2 regions of the Bradyrhizobium sp. UFLA05-89 genome follow, and region 1 is predicted to be linked to the other one. Evidence: riboswitches for the same ligand, from Rfam matches in the RefSeq annotation. Region 1 holds a riboswitch; the other holds the start of a gene.
The links. Region 1 has a riboswitch for S-adenosylmethionine ahead of metX (homoserine O-acetyltransferase MetX). Riboswitches for the same ligand answer to the same signal wherever they lie in the genome.

Region 1 (9,811 bases):
CCGACGCTTGGTCGCAGGCTGCTGCGGCTCTTCATCGAATTGAACAAGTCCGGCACCGCCGTCATCATCGCGACCCACGATATCGGGTTGATGGACCAGTACGAGGCGCGCCGGCTCGTGCTGCACCAGGGACGGTTGCACGTCTATGAATAGGACCGACGAGCGCGGCGTCTTCGTCGATCTCGGACAGGAGCGTCCGCAGGTCCCGGCGAAAGCGCGCAACATGTCGCCGATCGTGCCGCGCGCCTCGATCCATGGCCGCGCGCTGGTCGCGGTCGTCGCGATCATGACCTTCCTCGCCTCGATGACGACAGGGATGGTGCTGCTGGTCAGCGCGTCGGCGGCCGAATGGCAGTCAAATGTTGCGAGCGAAATCACCATCCAGGTCCGGCCCCAGGCCGGTCGCGATATCGAGCGCGACGCCACTGCTGTGACGGAAGCAATGCGGGCGCAAGCCGGCATCGTCGAAGTCAAGCCGTTCAGCAAGGAGGAATCCGGAAAGCTGCTCGAGCCTTGGCTCGGCACCGGCCTGTCGATGGACGATCTTCCGGTGCCGCGCATGATCATCGCCCGCGTGCAGCCGGGCACCGCGCTCGATCTTGCCGCCTTGCGCAGCCGCGTGGCGCAGGTCGCGCCAACCGCGAGCGTCGACGACCACCGCGCCTGGATCGAGCGGATGCGCTCGATGACCAACGCCACCGTGCTCGCAGGCCTCGGCATCCTCGCACTCGTCATCGTCGCGACCATCATCTCGGTGTCGTTCGCAACCCGCGGCGCGATGGCCGCCAACCGGCCGATTGTCGAGGTCCTGCATTTCGTCGGCGCCGGCGACCGCTACATCGCCAACCGTTTCCTGCGGCATTTCCTTCGCCTCGGTCTCGAAGGCGGCGTGATCGGCGGTGGCATCGCCATGCTGGTGTTCGGCTTCTCCGAGTCGATCGCCGGCTGGTTCTCCGGCACGCCGGTCGGCGACCAGTTCGCCGCCCTGCTCGGCACTTTCTCGCTGCGGCCGTCGGGTTACGTCGTGCTCGCGGTGCAGGCGGTCCTGATCGGCGCGATCACGGCGGTGGCGTCGCGCCAGACACTGTTCGCGACGCTGAACGACGTCGATTAAGGCGTCGTGCGTCAAACCGGACTCCACTTCATCCAAAAACCTTCTAAAATTGCCAGGGGAAGGGACCACTACATCGTATGACCTCGCCGACCGACGATCGATCGCCGAAGTTGCCGCGCGGCTGGCTCCGCGCGGCCCTCGTGTCGATGCTCGCGTTCGCCTTCGTCGGCGCGGCGGCGGGTTTCGTCGCGTTCCTGTCGCAGCTGCGCGGCGCCGAGCTGGCGCCGGACCGCAAGGCGGACGGCATCGTGGTCCTGACCGGCGGATCGTCGCGCGTGTCGGATGCGATGGAGCTGTTAGCTGCGGGCTATGGCCAAAGGCTCTTGATCTCCGGCGTGCACCCGACCTCCACGGTCAGCGATATCTCGCGGACACTGCCGGAGAACCAGTCCTACATGCGCTGCTGCGTCGATCTCGACCGCTCCGCGGTCTCGACCCGCGGCAATGCGGCTGAGGCGCGGCGCTGGGCGCATGAGCGCGGCTTCAAGTCGCTGATCGTGGTGACCTCGAACTATCACATGCCGCGCGCGCTGGTGGAATTCTCCCACGCGATGCCGGAGATCGCGCTGATCCCGTTTGCGGTGGTCGGCGACAAATGGCGCGAGGAGCCGTGGTGGACCTCATCCTCGACGTTGCGGCTGCTGCTGTCGGAATATGTCAAATATGTTGCCGCCGAGCTGCGTGTGCGGCTCGAGGATTTCGGGATTGACGTTGCGCCCGAAGTGTCGGAGCAGCCTCTTGGCGTGCAGCCGAAACGGCCTGCCACCGCACAGGCCAACTAACTAAAGCACGATGAGTTTTGGTTGAATCGATGCAGGCCGAGAGTTACCTCTCTTATGGGGAGAGGTCGGATCGGATCACCAGATGCGATCCGGGTGAGGGGGTGTGGTCTCTCGAAAGGCTGCGGCCCCTCACCCGGATTGCTATGCAATCCGACCTCTCCCCGCTGGGGAGAGGTGAACCCAGGCGATCGACTGCACTTAATCTCATCGCGTTTAGGATCGTTGATGTTCTTGCTCTTCCTGCGTTCGCTCGTTTTCAACGTGCTGTTCTACGCCGTCCTGGTGTTCTGGGCGATCATCGCGCTGCCGACCTTTCTGATGTCGCCCCGCGCGATGCTGACGGTTGCCGAATGCTGGGCGAACTCGACGCTGTTCCTGATGCGGGTGATTTGCAACATCAAGGTGGAATTCAGAGGCGTGGAGAAGATTCCGACCGGGCCGCTGGTGATCGTGGCGAAGCATCAATCGTTCTGGGAGACCTTCGTCCTGCCGGGATTCTTCGATCGCCCGATCTTCATCCTCAAGCGCCAGCTCATGCAGATCCCGGTGTTCGGACAGTTCCTGGTCAAGACCGGGATGATCGCGATCGACCGCAATGCCGGCGTCAAGGCGCTCCTGGACATGACGCGGCGGGCGCGCGATGCGGTGCGCTCAGGCCGCCAGCTCGTGATCTTCCCGGAAGGCACTCGCCGCGCGCCGGGCGCGCCGCCGGATTACAAGACCGGCTTCGCCCAGATTTATTCGGCCTGCGACGTGCCGTGCCTGCCGATCGCGCTCAATTCGGGCCTGTTCTGGCCGCGTCGCACCTTCATGCGCTATCCCGGCACGTTGGTGGTGGAATTCCTGGATCCGCTGCCGCCTGGGCTGCCGAAGGACGAGTACATCGCGCGCGTGAGGGGCGCGATCGAGGAAGCCACGGGGCGCATCGTCGAAGCTGGACGGAAAGAGCAGGAGCAGCTCATCGGCAGCGCGCCGAGCTACGTGGCCTCAAGCGGCTAGCGCTCGGCGGTTGGAGCCGGATCATGCAGGGAGTGCGCATCGTTGTGCAGGAGAGCCGCGAGCTGGTGCAGTTGCGTGTCGCGAAAACCTTCGGCCTCGATTGCCTTCACCGTCGCGGTGACGTAGTCGCGATTGGCACCGGACTGGCCGTGGCCTTGCAGCACGTGGCGGTGCTGCTCGGCAAGCGACAGGCGTCCCGCATACTGCACATGGCCGCGGTCGACGACGTAGGCGAGGGCGCTGACACGCTGCCGTGCATCGTTCTCGAGCCACACCGAGCGCATCACCTCGCGATAGACCGAGGTCACCTGTTCGCGCTCGCGCAGGTAAGCGACCACATCGGCACGGCTCTTCGCAGCGACACGGAAGGCGATGCCGCGGCAGGCGCCGCCGCGGTCGAGCCCGAGCACGAGGCCCGGCTTCTCGGGCGTGCCGCGATGGACGAAGGAATAGACGCAGAGTGCGCGATGCTCGCCGACCAGCCGCGCCGGCACGCGCTCCTCGAATGCGAAGCCCGGCCGCCACATCAGCGAGCCATAGCCGAACACCCAGAGGTCGCCGGTGGCCGTCGTGACGGAGGGGAGGGTGATTTCGGACATGTTTGGCACCGCTACCAGGGCCCGCCGCCCAGGCGAAGCGAATTCTCCACCCTCTGCAGCAAGCCGACCTCGCTTACATTTGCCATCATCTGGCGTCAAAGGGTCGCCGCATGTCCGATATGACCGTTGCCGCCAGGCGGCGCCCCCGCTGGGGCCTTTTCATCGCGCCCGTCCTGCTCTTGATTCTCGCCGTCGCCTGGAGCGGCTTCTGGTTCTATGCCGCTTCTCAGGCCGAAGTGGCTGCCGACGCCTGGCGCGCCCAGGAGGCCAAGTCAGGCCGGATCTATGATTGCGCCAGGCGCTCGATCGCCGGTTTCCCGTTCCGCTTCGAGGTGCAGTGTTCCGGTGCCAGCGTGTCGCTGGTCTCGCAGACCGCAGGCAAGACGCCGTTTACGGCCAAGCTCGACAACATCCTGGTGGTCGCCCAGGTCTATGATCCCAAGCTCGTGATCGCCGAATTCACCGCACCGGCGACGTTGACCGACGGCGTCACGCAGACGTCCTTCGTGGTGAACTGGAGCAAGGGTCGCAGCAGCGTGGTTGGGTTGCCGGCCGTGCCGGATCGCGCCTCGATCGTGTTTGACGATCCCGCCATCAATCGCGTCGATGGCTCGGTGCAGGTGCCAGTTGCAAAGGCCAAGCAGGTCGAGTTGCACGGACGCCTCGCCGAGGGATCCTCGCGCGACAATCCCATCGTCGAAACCGTGCTGCAGATCGCGCAAGGCAGCATCCAGGGCGTGCATCCGCTGCTGGCCGAGCCGTTCGAAGCAGACGTGCGCTCGAAGATCACGGGGCTAAAGGATCTGACGCCAAAGCCGTGGCCGCAGCGTTTCCGCGAGCTCCAGGCCGCCGGCGGCCATATCGAGATCGTGCAGTCGCGCATTCAGCAGGGCGAGATGATCGCGGTCGCTGCCGGCACGCTCGGTATCTCGCCGAACGGCCGCCTCGACGGCGAATTGCAGATGACGGTGACCGGCCTCGAGCGCGTGATTCCCGCGCTTGGCATCGACAAGATGCTGGAAGAGGGCGTGCCGCAGGCAACGCTGGACCGCGTCGCGCCGGGCGTGAAGTCGCAGGATCTCAACAACCTCTTCGGCGCGCTCGACCGCGCCATTCCCGGTCTCGGCAAGGTCGTGAAGCAGAACGCCAATGTCGGCGTCGCCGCCGGCATCAATGCGCTCGGCACCGAAAGCACGCTCGAGGGCAAGAAGGCGCGCAGCTTCCCGCTTCGCTTCGCCGATGGCGCGGTGATGCTCGGTACGCTGAAGGTCGCGCAGCTCCCGCCGCTGTATTAGGCGGTCTGCGAACGACAATGCTTAACCTCACCCTGAGGAGCCGCTTGCGCGGCGTCTCGAAGGGCGACGCCCCCAGTCGGGCCTTCATCCTTCGAGACGCGCGTTCCGCGCTCCTCAGGATGAGGGGCTGGCACCGCCGTCGTTGCAGCTACTGCTTCGTCAGCGGCGGATGCGGGCGGCCGAAGTCCGGCGCCGCCGAGTCCTGGCCGATCTCGACGATGCCGCGGCGGATGGCGCGGGTACGGGTGAAGTGGTCGAACAGGGCCTCGCCGTCGCCGCGGCGGATCGCACGCGTGAGCTTGGCGAGATCCTCGTTGAAGGTGCCCAGCATCTCCAGCACGGCCTCCTTGTTGGCGAGGAACACGTCGCGCCACATCGTCGGATCGGACGCCGCGATGCGTGTGAAGTCGCGAAAGCCGCCGGCGGAGAACTTGATCACCTCGGACTCAGTCACCTGTTGCAGCTCATCGGCGGTGCCGACGATGGTGTAGGCGATCAGATGCGGCAGATGGCTGGTGATCGCGAGCACGAGATCGTGATGATCCGGCGTCATGATCTCGACCTTGGCGCCGAGCGCGGCCCAGAACGCGCGCAAGCGATCGACGGCGGCTGCGTCGACGCCCTCCGGCGGTGTGAGGATGCACCAGCGGTTGATGAACAGCTCGGCGAAGCCGGAATCCGGGCCCGAATGCTCGGTGCCCGCCACCGGATGCGCGGGGACAAAGTGAATGCCCTGCGGCAGATGCGGCGCCATGTCCCTGACGATCGTGCCCTTCACCGAGCCAACGTCGGAGATGATCGCGCCCGGCTTCAGATGTGCTGATATCTCCTGCGCCACGGGGCCGCAGGCGCCGACGGGAATGCAGAGGATGACGAGGTCGGCATCCCTGACGGCCTCGACATTGGTCGCGACCACGCGGTCGACGATGCCGAGCTCTGCGACGCGGGCCCGCGTCTTCTCCGATCGCGCCGTTGTGACGATCTCGGACGCCAGGCCCTGAAGCTTCGCGGCACGCGCGATCGAGCCGCCGATCAGGCCGAAGCCGATCAGTGCGACGCGCTGGAAGTGCGGGGCGACGCTCATTTCCCGCCGCCCATGAAGTCGCGCAGGCCCTCGACCACGAGGCGGTTGGCCTCCTCGGTGCCGATGGTCATGCGCAGTGAATGGGGCAGGCCGTAATTCTTCAGCGCGCGCAGCACCAGTCCCCGCTTGGTCAGGAAGGCGTCGGCTTCGTCCGAGGTCTTGCCCTTCTCTGCCGGAAAATGAATCAGCACGAAGTTGGCAACGCTCGGCGTCACCTTCAGCCCGAGCTTGCCGATCTCCTCGGTCAGCCAGTTGCGCCAGGTCTCGGTGAACTGCTTCGACATCTGCTGATGCGCGGTGTCCTCGATCGCGGCGACCGCGGCATACATCGCCGGCGTCGAGACGTTGAACGGACCGCGGATGCGATTGACGGCGTCGATGATATGCGCCGGACCGAACATCCACCCGACGCGCAGCGCGGCGAGCCCGTGGATCTTGGAGAAGGTGTGGGTAACGACCGTGTTCTCAGTGGTCGCGACCAGCTCGATCCCCATTTCGTAGTCGTTGCGAGACACATAGTCGCAATAGGCGGCATCCAGCACCAGCAGCACGTGCGACGGCAGGCCGGCGCGCAGGCGCTTGACCTCGTCGAATGGCAGATAGGTGCCGGTCGGGTTGTTCGGGTTGGCGAGCCAGACGAGTTTGGTGCGCGGCGTCACCGCCTTCAGGATCGCGTCGACGTCGGCGGTGAAATTCGCCTCCGCCGCCACGATGTTCCTGGCACCGTTCGCCATGGTCGCGATCGGGTAGACGAGGAAGCCGTGGGTGGTGGAGATCGCTTCATCGCCCTGGCTAAGATAGGTGTGCGCGAGAAGATTGAGGATCTCGTCCGAGCCGGCGCCGCAGATGATGCGGTCGGGGTCGAGCCCATAGCTGCGGCCGATCGCTTCGCGCAGCACGCGCGAGGTGCCTTCCGGATAGTCCTCCAGATGCGTCGCCACATGCGTGAAGGCCTCGATCGCCTTGGGCGAGGGTCCGAACGGCGTCTCGTTCGCCGACAGCTTGAACACCTTGCGGCCCGGCTCCGGCACCGGGCTCTTGCCGGGCGTATAGGGCGCAATATCGAGAATGCCGGGATTCGGCACGGGGCGGGACATCGTCTACTCCGGAAGGATGCGGGGCGGCCTTAAGCCTTCACATCAGATTTGGTCGACCCGTTCGGGGGCACCGTATAGCGCGTTGCATGGCCGCCGACGAGAGCCGACGAGCGGACCGAGGCGCCGGCCCGGATCAGGGCCATTTTAATTTTTTCGAAGCCGATGCCGGTCTCCGACACCAGCAGCGCAGCGCCGTCGAAGGCGGTATCGGGCACCGCGACGATGTCGGCGAGCGGCGCCAGCGCCCTCGCCGTGTCGGCGTTCCAGCCGGACACGCGCACGCTCCAGGTCTGGACCTCCGTGACCATGGCGTCGTCGGCAACCCGCGAGATCACGAAGACGGGCAGCGCGGCCGGATGGTCGGCGCGCTCGAGGAACGGCAGCCGCGCGATGATTTTCGGCGCGCCCTCGGCCTCGAGCTCGCTCCACCATGGCGTGCGGCTCGAGATCGCCGAGACCAGGGCCAGATCACCCTTCGATTTCGCCAGCGCCTCGACGGCGGCCTGCGCGCTGAAATGCGGCACATAGGGCGTGGTGAAGCCGAAATGGAAGCGCGCCGAATCCCGCATCGCGGACTCGCCGACCGAAACGTCGGCATGCACCGAGAATGGCGCCTGCACGTAAGTGAAGGTCGAGATGATGACGCGCCAGATGCTCTCGATGGTGTCGAGCGGCAGGATGCCGCGATGTCGCTCGACGAGGCGGCGCATCATGCTGGCCTCGCGCGCCGGCCGGAAGGCCGAGCCGACCTCCTGCGTCTGCTTCGCCTGGATCAGGCGATCGATGATGTCGCCGCGCTGCATCAGCAGGCGATGCACTTCCTCGTCGATCGCATCGATCTCCTTGCGCAATTCCTGCAACGATGGTGGCGCGGGCGGACGTTGGGACATTTGGGCCAGAGGCTGTTGAGAGGTCTTCAAAAGCGGATCGGCCGAGGCGGACCCGCCGGCGCTATGGGTCTTGATTAGGCAGGATGGACGCCGAAAGCAAAGAGAAATGACGGTCATTTCGCCTGACTTCGCAAGGCTCCCTTTTGGTTAATCGGTACAGCGGCTTGACGAAAACCGCTCCAGCAACTAGTTTTTGCCTGTTCCGTGGTCATTTGAGCCGGCCGGCTTGCAGCCACGTTAAAAAACTCGCTAAACAGGCCGGGGACGCATCCGATCCCGGCCGAACCTATCGTTCAGGCCGGGTTTTTCATGGCCTGATGTCAGCGGCGGCTTGAGGGCCGTCGCCAACGAGGTCGATGGTCAGATGGTTGGCGTCACGTCAGTACCGAGCCCCGCGATCGCCGAAGAGCGCTCGCACGAGGCGGATCATCCGAGTTCGCAGGTTGCGTATTTCGGCGCCGAGCAACCATTGGCGCTCGATTGCGGCATCGATCTCAGCCCGTTCCAGATCGCCTACCAGACTTATGGCGAGCTCAATGCCGAGCGCTCCAACGCCGTCCTGATCTGCCATGCGCTGACCGGCGACCAGCATGTCGCGAATATCCACCCCGTCACCGGCAAGCCCGGATGGTGGGAGACCCTGGTCGGGCCCGGCCGGCCTCTTGATCCTCAACGCTACTTCATCATCTGCGCCAACGTGATCGGCGGCTGCATGGGCTCGACGGGACCTGCCTCGCTCAATCCGGCGACGGGCAAGGTGTGGGGCCTGGATTTTCCCATCATCACCATCCCCGACATGGTGCGCGCGCAGGCGATGCTGATCGACCGTCTCGGCATCGACACGCTGTTTGCCGTGGTCGGTGGCTCGATGGGCGGCATGCAGGTGCTGCAATGGACCGCGGCCTATCCTGAGCGCGTGTTCTCCGCGCTCGCGATCGCCTGCTCGACACGGCACTCCGCGCAGAACATCGCCTTCCACGAGCTCGGCCGCCAGGCCGTCATGGCCGATCCCGACTGGCACAACGGCCGCTATACCGATCACGGCATCCATCCGCATCGCGGGCTGGCGGTGGCGCGGATGGCTGCGCACATCACCTACCTCTCCGATGCCGCGCTGCACCGCAAGTTCGGCCGGCGCATGCAAGACCGCGAGCTGCCGACGTTCTCGTTCGATGCCGATTTTCAGGTCGAGAGCTATCTGCGCTACCAGGGCTCGTCCTTCGTCGAGCGTTTCGATGCCAACAGCTATCTCTATCTGACGCGGGCCATGGACTATTTCGACATCGCCGGCGACCATGACGGCGTGCTGGCGAAGGCGTTTGCCGGCGTCAAGACACGCTTCTGCGTGGTGTCCTTTACCAGCGACTGGCTGTTCCCGACCTCGGAATCGCGTGCGCTGGTGCACGCGCTCAACGCGTCGAGCGCGCGGGTGTCGTTCGCCGAGATCGAGACCGATCGCGGCCACGACGCCTTCCTGCTCGACGTCCCCGAATTCTTCGATATCTCACGCGCCTTCCTGCAATCCGCGGGCAAGGCGCGCGGCCTCAACGGCAAGGGCGGCTAGCCATGTCTGTACAGGAAGTGCTGCCGTTGGGCGGCCTTGCGACCGAACAGTCCGGCCAGTTTCGCGCCGACCATTTGCTGGTTGCGGAGATGGTCAAACACGGCTCGAAGGTGCTCGACGTGGGCTGTGGCGAAGGCGATCTGCTGCAGCTCCTGGAAAATCGCGGCATCGACGGTCGCGGCATCGAGCTGTCGCGCGAGGGCGTCAACCGCTGCGTCGCCAAGGGGCTCGCGGTGGTGCAGGGCGACGCCGACACCGACCTCTTCAACTACCCCGACGACGCCTTCGACTACGTCATCCTGTCGCAGACGCTCCAGGCGACGCGGCAGCCGAAGGTGGTGCTGGAAAATCTCCTGCGCATCGGCCACCGCGCCATCGTGTCGTTCC
Region 2 (9,811 bases), on a different contig from region 1:
AAGATCGCAACCAGGCTCGCGGGCGTGCCCACCGCGAGGAATGCGGCCGCACCGGCCGTCCAGGCAATGCGGCGTGCGCGCGCGATCTTGCCGGCGCCGATCGCCATGCCGACCATCGGCACCGAGGCGATGCCGAAGGCGAACGCGATCGAAATCAGCAGAAATTCGAGCCGCGCACCGACGCCGTAGCCGGCGAGGATTGCGGTGCCGAACTTGGCCAGCATGTGGGTGAGGATCGAGATCGTCAGCACCGATTGCAGCGGCGAGAAACAGGCGATGGCGCCCACCTTCAGGATGTCGAAGAACATCGCCCACTGGATCCGGAGGCCAATCAGCTTGGGCACGACACGCGCGCGGCCGGAAAACAGGTACCAGCTCATTACGCTAATGTTGATCGAATAGGCGATCAGCGCGCCGGCGGCGACGCCGCGCATGCCGAATTGCGGGATCGGTCCGAGCCCGAGACCCAGCGTGCCGCCCAGGATGATCTGGCACACCGCAGAATTGAGCATCAGCAGCGAAGGCAGCTTCATGTTGCCGGTGCCGCGCAGCACGCCGGCCAGAGTATTGAGCAGCCAGGCCAGCACCGCGCCGCCGAAGAACACCTGCATGTAGGCGATCGCCTGCGCCAGCACGTTGCCGCGGCCGCCAAGCAGCTCGAGCAGATGCGGCCCGAAGATCAGCATGCCCAGCATGAAGACGAGACCGAAGGCGATGCCGATCAGGAGCGCGTGCGCGGCAAGCGTACCGGCGCGCTCGCGGTCGCCCGCACCGAGCGCACGCGCGATCGCGGAAGCCACGGCACCGCCCATAGCGCCGCCGGACATCGTCATCATCAGGATCACGCAGGGAAACACCAGCGCCATCGCGGCGAGCGATTCGACGCCGAGGCGGCCGATATAGGAGGTCTCCGCGATCACCACGCAGGTGCCCGCTGATAGTCCGATCACGTTCGGCCAGGCCAGGCTGAGCAGCGTGCGCAGGATCGGCCCATCAACCAGCGCGCTGCGTGGCGCGGCAAGCCTCGCCGGCCGCGATGGCGGCGGCTCGGGACGCTCCTCCTCATCGACGGGAAGCTCGGCGACGCCGACGTCGGACATTTCCTCTCCGAAAAACCTTTTCAACTGCTACGGCGATTTGGCCGCGGCGTCTGTGAGCGCGATCACGTTCACCGTCAATTGACCGGATTCAACCCCTGCACGAACGAAATGAATGACCCGTGTTAGCATGCCACGAGCTGATTCCGCCTGCGTCCGGCGCACGGCCCCCCTGCGGCAGCGCATTTCGGCGCGTGGAAGGCGCTTCACCATCCCGCAAGCGGGGATGGAGTGCAGGGATCGAGGGTTGCTTAGCCGATGCTCCACACCAGTGGAGACCTGCCGCCTGCACCAGCTTTCAAACTGACACCGATATGACGCCCGCACCCGGCCGCAAGCCCTTCGAACAGGCCATCCAGCACCTTCGCGATCACCGGATGATAATCAGCAACATCATCCATCAGCTTCCAGCTCTGCTGACGGATCTCGAAGCCGCCTTCGGATCCCGCAAGATCGGCCGCATCGTCCTGCGCGGCGAGCAGCGCGTTGAGGAAAGATGCAAACTCTTTCGCGCCGCCGCGGCTCATCCCCAGCGCCGCCGCGACCTCGTCGAAACTCTGCATGCCGATCAGCTTGCCCGTCAGATGCAGCAGATATCCGGCATCCCCAGGATCGAACAACTGCACCATCACGGGCGCGGCCGTGGGGACATATTCCATCGCGTAGTTGCGATAGGCCTTTTCCAGTCGCGGCTTTGGCCAACTCGCAACCGGCAGCGCCGGCGCGTTGTTCGCATCGAACAGCGGTGCTTCGAGATGACGCGCGAATACCAGGCGCTGGTCGAGTTCGAGCGGGTGATCATGTTCGTAGTAGTAACCTTCGAGCCCGTCCTGACCATCGACGCTCTGCTTGGTGCAGACGAAACCGAGCCTGAGGTCACCGAGCACGACGCCATTGTTGGCGTGCCAGCCGCGCAGCATCGCGCGCGACACTTCGCCGGGAATGCCGCATATCGCGGGGCCCTTCCAGATCCAGCGCGGCGGCGGATAGCGGATCCAGGCCTTGCGATCGCTCTCATACATGTATTCGACACGCACGCCGCCGATCCAGTTGGAGAGATAGTGGTATTGCGCGGCCGCGACCGCCGGCGGCAGATGGCGCAGCCCGAGCTTGTCGAGCCCGGGCAGGAAACGCTCCTGCTGCTGGCGGCGAAACACGCGGAAGACGAATTCCGCGGCATCCGCAGTGCCGCGCCGCGTCACCACGGTGAGGATGAGGCCGGTGAAATAGGCATGGTAGAGATCGGCGATGGCACGCCAGCGTTTCCACTGGGCTTCCTGCGCGGAGTCCAAAGCGGCGGCCATGTTCGCTCCCGATCGTCGTTTTGATCGAGTGTGTCACTGCAATCCGTGGCGGGCAACCTGACGCTCATGCAGGGCGCCCTGCACGCTCCCTCGCCAATTCCGCATCACGAAGCCTGCGGAGGCGGCGCAGCCTTGGCCGCGCGCTCGCGCTCGACCCTTTCGGTCACGTCGCGCGCCATCGCCACCGCTCCGTGCACGGCACCGCCGGCATCTCTGACAAGCGCAAACGTCATCTCGATGTAGAGCTTGCGTCCGCTCTTGTGCAGTGCGCGGGTCAGCGTAGGACGGCCGGCAAGCTTCATCATGCCGCTCGACGTCGCAGTCTCAAAGCCCTTCCAGTGCGCGGCGCGCAAATGTTCGGGAACGATCAGGTCGAGGTTCTGGCCGAGCGCTTCTTGCGCGGAGAACCCGAACAGCGCGCTCGATGCACGATTCCATCGGACGATCGTGCCCGAGCGATCCGAATAGATCAGCGCATCCGCGGCGTCTTCCAGAATTCTTGTGTCGAGGTCGGATTGATCTGTCATGTCGCCACCTCGCTTACAGCTCGGATTTAGGTTCACATCCTGGCACACATTCGGTGTCATCGCCCGACTTGTTCGGGCGATCCAGTATTCCAGAGGCAGCTATTATAGAGTCGATAGGCCGCAGCGTACTGGATGCCCCGGTCATCAAGCCGGGGCATGACGGCGGCGGGTGGGTGGGCTAGCAGCTACACCCGAAAGTGCTTGCTCAGCTTCAATCCCTGCGCCTGGTAGTTCGAGCCGATGCGCTGGCCGTACATGGCATCGGGCCGCGCCAGCATCTTCTCGTAGACGAGGCGGCCGACGATCTGGCCGTGCTCGAGGATGAAGGGCACTTCGCGCGAGCGCACCTCGAGCACCGCGCGCGCCCCCTGCCCGCCGGCGCCCGCATAGCCGAAGCCGGGGTCGAAGAAACCGGCATAGTGCACGCGGAATTCACCGACCAGGGGATCGAACGGCACCATCTCCGCGGCGTAGTCCGGCGGCACCTGCACCGCTTCCTTGGACGCTAGGATGTAGAACTCGCCGGGATCGAGAATGAGGCTGCCGTCGGGACGCGCCGAGATCGGCTCCCAGAAATCCTCGATCGCGTAGCCGGCGCGGCGATCGACATCGACCACGCCGGTGTGGCGCTTGGCGCGATAGCCGACGAAGCCGCCGCCCTTTTCGCCGGAGAGATCGACGGAGACGGCGACGCCGCCGGTGAGATCGGCATCGTCGATGTCGACGAGACGCTCTGTCGCATGCAGCGCCTCGAGCTCGTCAATGCTGAGGATGGCATCGCCGGTGCGGAAGCGCACCTGCGACAGCCGCGAGCCCTCGCTCACCAGCACCGGAAACGTTTTAGGGCTGATCTCGGCATAGAGTGGGCCGTGATAGCCCGCACCGATCATGTCGAAACGGCGGGTGCCATCGGCGATCACGCGGGTGAAGACGTCGAGCCGACCGGTCGAGCTCTTCGGATTGGCGGCCGCGACGATCTCCGGCGGCAGCGCGAGACTCTCGAGCAGCGGCACGATGTAGACGCAGTTGGTCTCCAGCACCGCGCCGTCGGTGAGGCTGAACTCGTGCAGCTTCAGCTCGTCGATGCGCTCGGCGACGGTGGCGCCGGGCCCGGGCAGGAAGCTCGCGCGGACGCGGTAAGCAATATCACCGAGTCGCAAATCGAGGCTTGCCGGCTGAATCTGGCTTTCGACGAAGTCGTAGGCGGGCAGGATAAGCCCATCATCCGCCATCGCCGCGATCATGCGGTCGGGCAGGATACCATTGGCGTCGGCGGCGACCGTGAACGTCAACCGGTGGTCCTCATCTCGGGTCAAACGCATCCAAAAATGCGGAAAAACGAACCTTTTACCGCTATCCGATGGATGCCTTGACGAAAAGGCCATGGCGGAATATGAGCATGACTTATCCCGTGGTGATTTGAGCCGGCCGGCTTGCAGCCACGTTAAATAAATCGCTAAACAGGCCGGGGACCTCTGTGATCCCGGCCAGTGGAGATATCCAGGCCGGTTTTTTTGTGACCATTTTCGCATCGATGGTCATGTCGGAGGTACCTATGTCGAAGTCGCCCGCCAACTACCGTCCCGAAACCCGGCTGGTTCATTCCGGCACCCTGCGCTCGCAATATGGCGAGACGTCCGAAGCGCTGTTCCTCACCCAGGGCTACGTCTACGCGAGCGCCGAGGAATGCGAGGCGCGGTTCAAGGGCGAGGATCCCGGCTTCATCTATTCGCGCTATTCCAACCCGACGATCGCGATGTTCGAGCAGCGCATGATCGAGCTCGAGGGCGCCGAAGCCGCCCGCTCGGCGGCAACCGGCATGGCCGCGGTGACGACCGCAATCCTGGCGCCCTTGAAGGCTGGCGATCACGTTGTGGCATCGAGGGCGCTGTTCGGCTCGTGCCTCTACGTGGTGCAGGATCTGCTGCCGCGCTACGGCATCGAGACCACGCTGGTCGACGGTCTCGATCTCGACCAGTGGCAGCGCGCGGTCAAGCCGAACACCAAGACCTTCTTCCTGGAAAGCCCGACCAATCCGACGCTCGACGTGCTCGACATTCCCGCCATCGCAGAAATCGCACACAAAGGCGGCGCGCGGCTCGTGGTCGACAACGTGTTCGCGACGCCGATCTGGCAGAGCCCGCTCGCGCTCGGTGCCGATGTCGTGGTCTATTCCGCGACCAAGCACATCGATGGCCAGGGCCGGTGTCTGGGGGGCGTCATCCTGTCGTCCGAAGCGTTCACCGCCGAGCACATCCACAACTTCATGCGCCAGACCGGGCCGTCGATCTCGCCGTTCAACGCCTGGGTCCTGCTCAAGGGGCTGGAGACGCTCGGCGTGCGCGTGCGCGCACAGACCGACACCGCGGCCCGCGTTGCCGAGGTGCTCGCCAGCCATCCAAAAATTTCGCGTCTGGTCTATCCCGGCCGCGCCGATCATCCGCAGGCAGCTCTCGTGAAGAAGCAGATGCGCGGCGGCTCGACGCTGGTCGGGTTCGAGGTCAAGGGCGGCAAGCAGGCCGCATTCCGCGTGCTCAATGCGCTGAAGCTCGCCAAGATTTCCAACAATCTCGGCGACGCCAAGAGCCTGGTGACGCATCCGGCGACCACGACCCATCAGCGCCTGAAGCCGGAAGACCGCGCTGCGCTCGGCATCAGCGAAGGCTTTATCCGCTTCTCGGCGGGGCTCGAGCATGCCGACGATCTGATCGAGGATCTCACCGCGGCGCTGGAGAAGGCGTAAGGTAGCCACGCTTTCGGAAAAGTAGGGTGGGTTAGCCGAAGGCGTAACCCACCTCTTTGCTCTCCACTCGTCGAGAGAAGTGGTGGGTTACGCTTCGCTAACCCACCCTACAATCGCTACAGCAGCCGAGCTACATCGGCCGATAGGTCCGCACGTCCGCAGGCACGTTGACCCCTAACTTGATCTGGCCGACGGAGCGGATGATGTCGTCGCCGAGGAGCTGCGCGAAGCAGGCGTAGCCCCAATCATTCATGTGCAGGCCGTCGGAGATCACAAAACTCTCGACCGGAATGGCCTGCTTCTCGTGCCAGTCGCGCATCACCTCGAAGCGCGGGAAGATGCCGACGTGGCGGAGCTCCGCGACGCGGCCGAGCAGCTTCACCATCTTGCCGGCGCTCTCGGGACGCTCGGTGACGCGCGGCGAATATTGCGGATCGACCAGCACGATGTCTGAATCGCCGGCCGCCTGGATGCGCGTGATGCCGTCCTCGACGAGCTTTGCGGTGTCGCCCGGATCGAGGTTGCGCAGCACTGCATTGGTGCCGACCTGCCAGATCACGAGATCCGGATGCACGTCGATCACCTCCTTCTGGAGGCGCTTCATCATCTCGGGCGCGTCCTCGCCGCCGACGCCGGCGTTGATGACGGCGATGTCGGCGGTCGGATATTGCCGGCGAAGCTGCCCGGCGAGGCGGTTCGGATAGTTGAAATCAGGCGAGCTTGCACCGAAGCCTGCCGTCGATGACGATCCGAACGCGACGATGACGACTGGCTTGCCCGCGACCAGCTTGTTCGCGACGTGCGGCAGCGAGCCCATCGATTTTGCGCCGCCCTTGTTCGCGCTGCCCCTAGGCGGCAGGCACGGCACGCGGCTAAAGATGTCGCCGGCGGATTTGGCGACCTGCTTGACCTTGTCGATGGCCCGCGCGGTAAGACCGCGCTGCTCGGAAGATTCTTGCTGGCTGGTCGCGGCGGTCGTGGCCTGCGGCGCGGGCGCCGGACTAGCGGCCTGCGGGGCCGTCGGCGCGACAGCCACGGCCTGCGCGCGGACGGGTGAGAGCGACACAGGCATCAGCAGCGCGGCCACAATGGGCGCAGCCAGCCATGCCGTCAGGCCAAAAGGGCGGAAAGAACTCATTTACGCTAAACCTCAATTTTGCTGCTGGGCCGGACCGAGATGCGCGGCGTCGACGACGAATTGCGCCAGCGCCCGGCCAAGGCAATCATGGACCTGTTTCGCCAACTCCGGTCCGCGCGAGGGATTGAACAGGTCAAACTGACCTTGATCATTCCATTGACGCATGATCGCGAAACGGTCGAACAGCGGGATATCATGCTCCTGCGCCACCACGCGCATATTATCGAGATAGGGCGGCACCGAGATCATGGTTTCGGTCCGCGGGCTGTACTGCAAATTCATCAATATAACGTCGGCCCCCGCATTTTGCAGCGCAGTAACGCCATCCGTGACGGCACCGCGGAACTCATCGGGATCGATGGATCGGATAGCATCCACGGTCCCGGTCTGCCAGATGACCAAAGTAGGCTTTTTCGCTTCCATAAGCTTAACGAAGCCGGATGCGGTCTCTTCTGCGGTCTTCTTGCTCTGTAGTTCTACGGAGACGTGCACCGGTTCCGAAGGCAGCTTCTCCTTCAAGATCGCCTGAAGCCGGGCCGGATAGGAGCTCTCTTCGGATGACGGGATGGTGGTCGACCGGCTGCCGATGACCAGGATTTCGAGCGGTTTTTCGCTCTTCACGGCCTCGGCGACCTTCGGGAGCTGGCTTTCGGTGGCGAGCAGATACGACGGCACCTCGCACGCCGACGGTCCTGCGGGAGCGGCAGGCGCAGCATTATCCTCGGCGCGCGCGGAAGGCGCGGCGAGTGCACCGCATAGCAGGATCAGGCTCAGGAGAACCTTCGCCTTCATCAGCCCCCTCCCGCCAGATCGGCGTTGCCGACGGCGTTTTTGGTTTTCGAACCGCTCTTGTCAGCGACCTGCTTGTACCATGAAATCACCCAGGCCATGGCCCACATGATCAGGATTCCGCAGAGACTAATCAGCGCATGCATGCCCGGGCCGCCCGACACCTCGGCCAGGATGAAATGACCGGCAAAGGCCAGGAACACGCCGAGACAGAATATCTCCAGCGAGTGCTGGCCGCAGAGGATCAGCGGTCTCAAGAGGGGTGATTTCAGGCCCGGCCAGTCCCGCGGCAGGAAGCGCACTGTGAGCGCGGCCAGTGCCAGGAAATGCGTGAAGCGCAGCACGTCCAGATCGGTCTTGTCGATCGGATACATCCACTGCTCGATCCGCTTCGGCATGAAGTGGGAGAGCTGCGGCACGTACCAGGTCAGCGTCACGTAGAACGCAGCGGCCAGATAGGCGATCGAGATCCACATCGTCACGGGTGATGCCAGGATCCGCGTCATGCGCCGTGCACCTCCGAGCGCACACCAGGCACCGAACACGAACAGCAATTGCCAGGCGAGCGGGTTGAAGGCCCAGAAACCATTCGGATAAGCCGAAAAATAGAGGTCAAACTCCCAGGTCACCACGTAGAGCACGACCGACAGGCCGAGCGTGAGATCCGGCTTCCATTTCATCAGCCAGAGGATGAGCGGCAGCGCCAGCATCAACACGATATAGAGCGGCAGCACGTCCATGTTGACGGGCCGGAAGCGCAGCAGCAGCGCCTGCACGATGGTGACGTCAGGCTGCTTGAGGAAATCCATGATGCCCATCTCTTCCGTGTAGAGCGGATTCTCGAAGCTGGTGGCGACGTAGGAGATTTCCGCGAGGAAGATCGTGAACAGGAAGACGTGGGCGACGTAGATCTGCCAGACCCGGCGCAGGATCCGCGCGGTGGCGATGACGAAGCCGTTTTCCAACATCGCACGGCCGTAGACGAAGGCCGCGGTGTAGCCGGAGATGAAGATGAAGATCTCGGTGGCGTCGCTGAAGCCGTAGTTGCGGATGGTGAACCAGGTCAGCAGGTTTGGCGGCAAATGGTCGATGAAGATCAGCCACAACGCCAGCCCGCGGAAGAGGTCGAGGCGAAGCTCGCGCTCGCCGATGACGGGGAGCGTGATGGCCGGCGCCGCCGCGCGCGGCTTCGCCTCCTTGGCATCCGCGGTTCCCGCGATCCGCGATCCCGTCACTTGGTCGGCAATGGTCATCGGGCCAAAACCCTTGCGCAAATCGCAGCGTTTGAGGAGTGTACCGGGCCGATGGCCTGCTCGCAAAGCGATCGGATCACATTGGGGTGTAACTACAGTGCCAATTCGGGCGGCACGATGTCGCTGACGCCGCGGGCCACGATTGGTTCCCGGCAAGGTTTTCGTTATGATGGCAACCATGTACCGTGCCGTGACCCGCCAGATCGAAGTGACCGTCGAGCCGAACTTTGTCCCGGAGCAGTCGTCGGCCGAGCGCTCGCGCTACTTCTGGTCCTACACCATCGTGATCACCAATTCCGGCGACGAGACCGTGCAACTCAAGACGCGGCACTGGATCATCACCGACGCGACGGGGCGGCAGCAGGAGGTCAAGGGCGAAGGTGTGATCGGCGAGCAGCCGATCCTCGCGCCCGGCGAGCGCTACGAATACACCTCGGGCGTCCCGCTCTCGACCGCCTCGGGCTTCATGACCGGCCGCTACCAGATGGTCAACGAAAGCGGCGAGCGTTTTGAGATCGACGTGCCGACCTTTTCGCTCGATAGCCCGGACGGCGGCAAGCGGGTGTTGAATTGAGAGGCGGCGGGCTGCTGTAGGGTGGGCAAAGGCGCGAAGCGCCGTGCCCACCAGCTCTTCAATTATGTGACAGAAGTTGGTGGACACGCTTCGCTTTGCCCACCCTACGATTTCCGAATGTTAGACTAGGCGTTTTCCACGCCCGCCTCGTGCGGCGTAAATTGATACACCGAGCTGCAGAACTCGCAGGTCACGACGACCTTGTCGTCCTTGACCATCGCGGCACGGTCATCCGGCGAAAAGCTCTTCAGCATCGCCGCCACCGCATCGCGCGAGCAGGAGCATTCCGCTTTCAAATTCTGCGGATTGAACACGCGCACGCCGCGCTCGTGAAACAGGCGGTAGAGCAGGCGCTCGCCGGAGAGATCGGGATCGATCAACTCGAC

Region 2: another riboswitch for S-adenosylmethionine. It lies ahead of SO139_RS11630 (O-succinylhomoserine sulfhydrylase); the one in region 1 lies ahead of metX (homoserine O-acetyltransferase MetX).

Annotation. Positions count from the first base shown of each region.
Region 1 covers NZ_JBANBA010000168.1:418-10,228, reverse strand. The annotation lists gene ftsE (cell division ATP-binding protein FtsE) at 1-153, shown strand, start outside; gene SO139_RS43170 (cell division protein FtsX) at 146-1,114, shown strand; gene SO139_RS43165 (YdcF family protein) at 1,192-1,896, shown strand; gene SO139_RS43160 (lysophospholipid acyltransferase family protein) at 2,122-2,895, shown strand; gene SO139_RS43155 (gamma-glutamylcyclotransferase) at 2,892-3,494, opposite strand; gene SO139_RS43150 (DUF2125 domain-containing protein) at 3,605-4,789, shown strand; gene SO139_RS43145 (prephenate/arogenate dehydrogenase family protein) at 4,938-5,873, opposite strand; gene hisC (histidinol-phosphate transaminase) at 5,870-6,970, opposite strand; gene SO139_RS43135 (chorismate mutase) at 7,000-7,860, opposite strand; SAM riboswitch at 8,055-8,134, shown strand; gene metX (homoserine O-acetyltransferase MetX) at 8,225-9,424, shown strand; gene metW (methionine biosynthesis protein MetW) at 9,427-9,811, shown strand, end outside.
Region 2 covers NZ_JBANBA010000016.1:100,482-110,292, reverse strand. The annotation lists gene SO139_RS11650 (MATE family efflux transporter) at 1-1,100, opposite strand, end outside; gene SO139_RS11645 (hypothetical protein) at 1,349-2,401, opposite strand; gene SO139_RS11640 (PAS domain S-box protein) at 2,506-2,928, opposite strand; gene SO139_RS11635 (2'-deoxycytidine 5'-triphosphate deaminase) at 3,114-4,250, opposite strand; SAM riboswitch at 4,330-4,409, shown strand; gene SO139_RS11630 (O-succinylhomoserine sulfhydrylase) at 4,484-5,671, shown strand; gene SO139_RS11625 (SGNH/GDSL hydrolase family protein) at 5,802-6,809, opposite strand; gene SO139_RS11620 (SGNH/GDSL hydrolase family protein) at 6,822-7,601, opposite strand; gene SO139_RS11615 (OpgC domain-containing protein) at 7,601-8,851, opposite strand; gene apaG (Co2+/Mg2+ efflux facilitator ApaG/CorD) at 9,030-9,425, shown strand; gene SO139_RS11605 (Hsp33 family molecular chaperone) at 9,551-9,811, opposite strand, start outside.